Regions from separate parts of the Pseudomonas wadenswilerensis genome, predicted to be linked through region 1. Evidence: predicted binding sites of a transcription regulator. Region 1 holds the regulator's gene; the other holds the start of a gene.
What was found. The regulator sigma-54, encoded in region 1, starts transcription at its own class of promoters, with help from an activator protein. The targets are predictions, from matches to a motif close to ANTGGCATNNANNTTGCTNT.
Positions count from the first base shown of each region.

Region 2: nirB (nitrite reductase large subunit NirB) is a predicted target of sigma-54. The motif match lies at 1,982-2,001, and genes of this name have one in related genera.

Region 1 covers NZ_CP087191.1:1,047,778-1,051,058, forward strand. The annotation lists gene rapZ (RNase adapter RapZ) at 1-301, opposite strand, end outside; gene ptsN (PTS IIA-like nitrogen regulatory protein PtsN) at 304-768, opposite strand; gene hpf (ribosome hibernation-promoting factor, HPF/YfiA family) at 781-1,089, opposite strand; gene LOY45_RS04795 (RNA polymerase factor sigma-54) at 1,171-2,664, opposite strand; gene lptB (LPS export ABC transporter ATP-binding protein) at 2,844-3,281, opposite strand, start outside.
Region 2 covers NZ_CP087191.1:4,340,416-4,343,696, forward strand. The annotation lists gene nirB (nitrite reductase large subunit NirB) at 1-1,815, opposite strand, end outside; gene LOY45_RS19910 (bifunctional nitrate reductase/sulfite reductase flavoprotein subunit alpha) at 2,091-3,281, opposite strand, start outside.

The DNA of each region.
Region 1 (3,281 bases):
AGCGTTTGAGCAGGGTTTCTTCATCGGCATCCAGGTACAACACGTCACACTGGATGTGCCGGCTACGGGCGTCCTCAAGCAACTCGGGAAAGCGCGAGAGGTGGCTGGGCAGGTTGCGCGCGTCAATCGATACGGCCACTTTGGGCTGCATCAATTCAGTGTTGATCAGGGCGCTTTCGGCCAACTGCGGCAGCAAGCCCGCCGGCAGGTTGTCGATGCAGTAGTAACCGTTGTCCTCAAGTACATCGAGGGCGGTGCTCTTGCCGGAGCCGGACCGGCCGCTAACGATGATCAAGCGCATGTTCAGTGCCCGTTTTGTACGTCCAGCACGACCTGGTACAAGGATTCGTTACTGGTGGCCGCACGCAGTTTGTCGCGTACGTCCTGGCGGTCGAGCATGCTGGCGATCTGGCGCAGCAGCTCCAGGTGCGCATCGGTAGCCGCTTCCGGGACCAGCAGTACGAACAGCAGGTCGACCGGAGCGCCATCGATGGCGTCGAAATCGATAGGGGCGTCAAGGTGCAACAGTGCGCTGACCGGCGATTCGCAGCCCTTGAGGCGGCAATGCGGAATGGCAATGCCGTTGCCGAAGCCGGTAGAGCCCAGTTTTTCCCGGGCGATCAGGGCTTCGTACACGTCCTGGGTGTCCAGCTCGGGCACTTGTTTGCCGATCAGATTGGCGATCTGTTCGAGCGCACGCTTTTTACTGCCGCCCGGCACGTTCACAAGGGAACGGCCGGGGGTCAGGATGGTTTCAAGTCGGATCATGGATGAGGGGGATCAGCGGGCCGCTGCACCTTGCAGCAGGCTTTGCTGTTTTTCCTTGTGTTTTTTCAGTTGGCGGTCGAGCTTGTCAGTCAAGGCATCGATCGCTGCATACATGTCTTGGTGTTCGGCATTTGCAACCACTTCGCCGCCGGGAATGAACAGCGTTGCTTCAATCTTCTGCTGCAACTTCTCGACCTTCATGATTACCGTCACATTGGTAATCTTGTCGAAATGCCCCTCCAGCCGTTTCAATTTTTGCTCGACGTACTCACGCAGGGGCTGAGTAACTTCTACATGCTGTCCACTGATATTGACTTGCATACAGCTTCTCCTTTGTTGCCGGTGCATAAGAGGCAGGTGTTGCGCCTGCCACTGAACTGCGGTGGCACACCTCAGGAGCCGTTACATCAATCGCTTGCGCTCGCTCGACGGTGCAATGCCGAGGGACTCGCGGTACTTGGCGACGGTGCGACGTGCTACCTGGATGCCTTGTGCCTCCAGTAAACCAGCGATCTTGCTGTCACTCAATGGCTTTTTCTGATTTTCCGCTGCAACCAGTTTTTTGATGATCGCGCGGATCGCCGTGGACGAGCATTCGCCGCCTTCGGAGGTGCTGACGTGACTGGAGAAAAAGTACTTCAGCTCGTAAATACCGCGGGGCGTGTGCATGTATTTTTGCGTGGTCACCCGGGAAATCGTCGACTCGTGCATGCCCACCGCTTCGGCGATATCGTGCAACACCAGCGGTTTCATCGCTTCGTCGCCATGATCGAGGAAGCCACGCTGGTGCTCGACGATCTGGGTGGCGACCTTCATCAGGGTCTCGTTGCGGCTTTGCAGGCTCTTGATGAACCAGCGCGCTTCCTGCAGCTGGTTGCGCATGAAGGTGTTGTCGGCGCTGGTGTCGGCGCGGCGAACGAAGCCGGCGTACTGCGGGTTGACCCGCAGGCGGGGGACCGCTTCCTGGTTGAGCTCGACCAGCCAGCGTTCGTTGTCCTTGCGCACGATCACGTCCGGCACCACGTATTCGGCTTCGCTCGACTCGATTTGCGAGCCGGGGCGCGGGTTGAGGCTCTGTACCAGCTCGATGACCTGGCGCAGTTCGTCTTCCTTGAGCTTCATGCGGCGCATCAGCTGGCTGTAGTCGCGGCCACCGAGCAGGTCGATGTAGTCGCTGACCAGGCGCTGGGCTTCGGCCATCCACGGCGTGCGCGGCGGCAGCTGGCGCAGTTGCAGCAACAGGCACTCGCTGAGGTTGCGCGCGCCGATGCCGGCCGGTTCGAACTGTTGAATACGGTGCAGCACGGCTTCGACTTCATCCAGCTCGATGTCGAGCTCGGGGTCGAAGGAATCACAGACTTCTTCCAGGGTTTCGTCGAGGTAGCCCTGGTTATTGATGCAGTCGATCAACGTCACGGCGATCAGCCGGTCGGTGTCGGACATCGGAGCCAGGTTCAGTTGCCAGAGCAGGTGGCTTTGCAGGCTCTCGCCAACGGAGGTGCGGGTGGTGAAGTCCCACTCGTCATCGTCGTTGCTGGGCAGGCTGCTGGCGCTGGTCTGGTAGATGTCTTCCCAGGCGGTGTCGACCGGCAGCTCGTTGGGGATGCGTTCGTTCCACTCGCCTTCTTCGAGGTTGTCCACCGTCGGGGCGGTCTCCTGGAAGCTGGTTTCCTGAACTTCGGCGACGGGTTTGCTCTCGGCGTTGTCGGCCATCGGGTCGCTGTTGTCGAAGTCGTCGCCATCTTCCTGGCGCTCGAGCATCGGGTTTGATTCCAGCGCTTCCTGGATTTCCTGCTGGAGGTCCAGGGTAGAAAGCTGGAGCAGACGTATGGCCTGTTGCAACTGCGGGGTCATCGTCAGTTGCTGGCCCATTCTTAGGACGAGCGATGGTTTCATGGCAGGGGCTTAACACCTTATTTGCCGGCGCACATGCGCCATCCACTACAAGGGCACCGAAGCGCCAACTTTAAGCAAATTATATGCCTGAAATTGCAGCGTTTGCCTAGAGCGCCGTAACAATTAAGCCATGAACTGGCTTGATCGAGAGCGCTCTGGCAGCGCCTTACACCTTGAGCCTACAGGCGGAACTCATGGCCGAGGTAAACCTCTTTGACCAGATCGTTGGCCAGGATGGTTTCTGCATCGCCTTCGGCGATCAGTTGGCCATCGTTGACGATGTAAGCGGTTTCGCAGATATCCAGGGTCTCACGGACGTTGTGGTCGGTGATCAGAACGCCAATGCCCTTGGCCTTCAGGTGGTGGATGATCTGCTTGATGTCGCCGACCGAAATCGGGTCGACACCGGCAAAGGGTTCGTCGAGCAGAATGAACTTGGGCGCGGTGGCCAGGGCGCGGGCAATCTCGACGCGGCGGCGTTCGCCACCGGAGAGGCTCATGCCGAGGTTGTCGCGGATGTGGCTGATGTGGAATTCCTGCAGCAGGCTTTCCAGCTCTTTGCGCCGGCCATCGCGGTCCAGGTCCTTGCGGGTTTCGAGGATCGCCATGATGTTGTC
Region 2 (3,281 bases), 2.5 Mb from region 1:
GCCGCCGGTGATCTTGGTGTAGAGGTCGTATTTTTTCGCCACTTCGCCGATGACGATCAGCTTCTCGGGGGTGATCTCGCCGCCGGGAATCCGCGGCACCACCGAGTAGGTGCCGTTCTTCTGCATGTTGGCCATGAACGTGTCGTTGGTGTCCTGCAGCGGCACCAGCGACGGGTCCATGATCGGCTGGTTCCAGCACGAGGCGAGGATCGAGCCGACCGTGGGTTTGCAGATATCGCAGCCGACATGGCCGCGCCCATGCTTGGCGAGCATCTCGTCAAAGCTGAGGATGCCCTCGACCCGCACCAGCGCGTACAGCTCCTGGCGGGTGTAGGCGAAGTGTTCGCACAGGCTCTTGTCGACGCTGACGCCGCGGGCGATCAGCTCATGCTCGAACACCTGCTTGAGCAATGCCGCACAACCGCCGCAACCGGTGCAGGCCTTGGTCTGCTGCTTGAGCTGGCCAAGCTCGCCGCAACCGCTGTCGATGGCGGCGCAGATCGCGCCCTTGCTGACGTTGTGGCAGGAACAGATGGTCGCGCTGGCAGGCAAGGCATCCGCGCCCAGTGCCGGCGCGCCGGCCGACTGCGGCAGGATCAGGCCGGCCGGATCGGCTGGCAGGGCAATACCGTTCTGCACGTATTGCAGCAGGGTATCGTAGTAGCTGTTGTCGCCAACCAGCACCGCACCGATCACCTGTTTGCCGCTGGCATCGACCACCAGGCGGCGGTAGGCCGAGGCAGCTTCATCGATAAAGCGATAGCTGCGCGCACCCGGGGTGGCGCCATGGGCGTCGCCAATGGAGCCGACATCGACGCCGAGCAGCTTGAGCTTGGTCGACATGTCGGCACCGGTGAAGCTGCCACCGTCCTCACCGGACAGCGCCGCCGCGACATTACGGGCCATGCTGTAGCCCGGCGCTACCAGGCCGAACACGCTGCCGTTCCACGAGGCGCATTCGCCGATGGCGAAGATCCGTGGGTCGCTGCTGCGACAAGCACTGTCGATCATCACCCCGCCGCGTGGCGCGATGTCCAGACCGCTGCTGCGGCCCAGGGCATCCTGCGGGCGGATACCGGCGGAGAACACGATCAGGTCGGTTTCGAGAAATTCGCCGCCGTCGAAGTTCATCCGGTAGCGATAGTCTTCACCGGCAACGATGGCCTGGGTCGCCCGCGACAGGTGCACGCCAACCCCCAGGGCTTCGATCTGCGCACGCAAGGCCGCGCCGCCTTCGGCATCCAGTTGCACCGGCATCAAGCGCGGGGCGAACTCCACCACGTGGGCTTCCAGGCCCAGGGATTTCAAGGCATTGGCCGCCTCCAGGCCGAGCAGGCCACCGCCGACCACCACGCCCCGGCGGGCACTGTTGGCGGCGGCACGGATGGCATCGAGATCATCGAGAGTGCGATAGACCAGGCGCGCCGCCCCGTGCGAGCCTTCGATCGGCGGCACGAACGGATAGGAGCCAGTGGCCAGGACCAGTTGATCGTAAGGATAACGCCCGAGGTGGGTGACCACTTCGCCGCGCGCCCGGTCGATCTCCAGCACCTGCTCGCCCAGGTGCAGGTGAATGCCGTGCCCGGCGTACAAGCCCGCCTCGCCCAGCGCCAGGGTCTCGGCATCGCTGCCGCTGAAGTATTCCGACAGGTGCACGCGGTCGTAGGCGCGCTGGCGTTCTTCGCCGAACACCCGCACCTCGAAGCGACCCAGGGCACCGCGTTCGATCAGTTGCTCGACGCAGTGATGACCGACCATGCCGTTGCCGACGATGATCAGCTGTTGCCGCGCTTCGATGCTGGTAAACCCATTCATACCCGATCCTCACTCAAGGCCATTCACGGTGGCTTTGCTGCTGGGGCCAACCCCGAAAAACAAAAAAAGGCGCCTGGAGCCGAAGCTCCAGGCGCCTTTGCCTGGTCGTTTTATGTAGTCCCGGTTGCGAATCGCCATTGACCCGCGAGGACGTTGTACTTAAGCAAAAGCAGGTAGCGTGCCAACTGCCAAAGCCTTTGAAACCGGGGCTTGAGGACTGTCCACCACGGCCGTTATCGACCCAGGCTGGTGCAGCCCTCCCCCTTATGGGGCACTCAGTACACGTCGCGCAGGTAGCGTTTGGCGCGGCTCAGCTCGCTGACATAGGCCTCGGCCCGCTCCACACTCATGCCGCCGTACTGATGCACCACCTGCTTGAGCGCCGCATCGACATCCCTGGCCATGCGCTCGGCGTCACCACAGATGTAGAAATGCCCACCCTCCTCCAGCCAGCGCCAAAGCTCGGCGCCCTGTTCGAGCAGGCGCTGCTGCACGTAGATCTTCTGCGCCTGATCGCGGGAGAACGCGGTGTCCAGGCGGGTCAGGTGGCCGTCGCGCTGCCAGGCCAGCAGCTCGTCGCGGTAATAGAAATCCGTGGCGGCCTGCTGTTCACCAAACAACAGCCAGTTGCGGCCTGTGGCGCCTTCAGCCTGACGCTCCTGGAGGAACGCCCTGAACGGCGCGATACCGGTACCGGGGCCGACCATGATCACTGGCGCCGTACTATCGCTGGGCAGGCGAAAGTGCGCGGTCGGTTGGCTGAAGATTTCTACGCGGCCCGGCTCACCGCGGTCGGCCAGGTAGGTCGAGCACACGCCCTTGCGCTGGCCGTAACGGACGGTGGAAACCGTCAGGTGAACCTGATCAGGGTGCAACTTCTGGCTCGAGCTGATCGAGTACAGCCGCGGCTGCAAGGGTTTGAGCAGGCTCAACCAGGTCTCCAGGCTCAGCTCGGGTGTGCAGCCGTACACCAGGTCGATCAGTTGCTTGCCCCACAGCCAGTCCTTGAGCGCAGCCTTGTTGTGCGGTTCAAGCAACTCGCGCAACTGTGGATTGCCAACCGCGAAGGCCTCGAGCAGCTGCGGGGTAATGCGGGCGATCTCCAGGTGTTGCAACAGCGCCTCGGCCAGCGGCATGTCGGCCTGGCCCTTGAGGCTGACGCAGCGGCTGCCATCGAAGCGGGTGGCGCTCAGCAGTTCGTCGACCAGCGCCGGGCAGTTGCGCGGCCACACGCCCAGGGCGTCACCGGCCTGATAAGTGAAACCGCTGTCGCCCAGGTCGAATACCAGTTGGCGGGTTTCCTTGAGCGCGCCGGGGCCGTTGAGCAGGCGATTGCCGACCAGGGTCGTTGCCAGCGGCCTGGTTTTGCTGAAGCCGGTTGCGGCCGGCGCTGCCACTGGCGCTTCGAGCAGCAGCTGGCCGTGGCCCAGTTTGCCCAGCAGCGCCTGCAGCCATTGCCCGGCCGG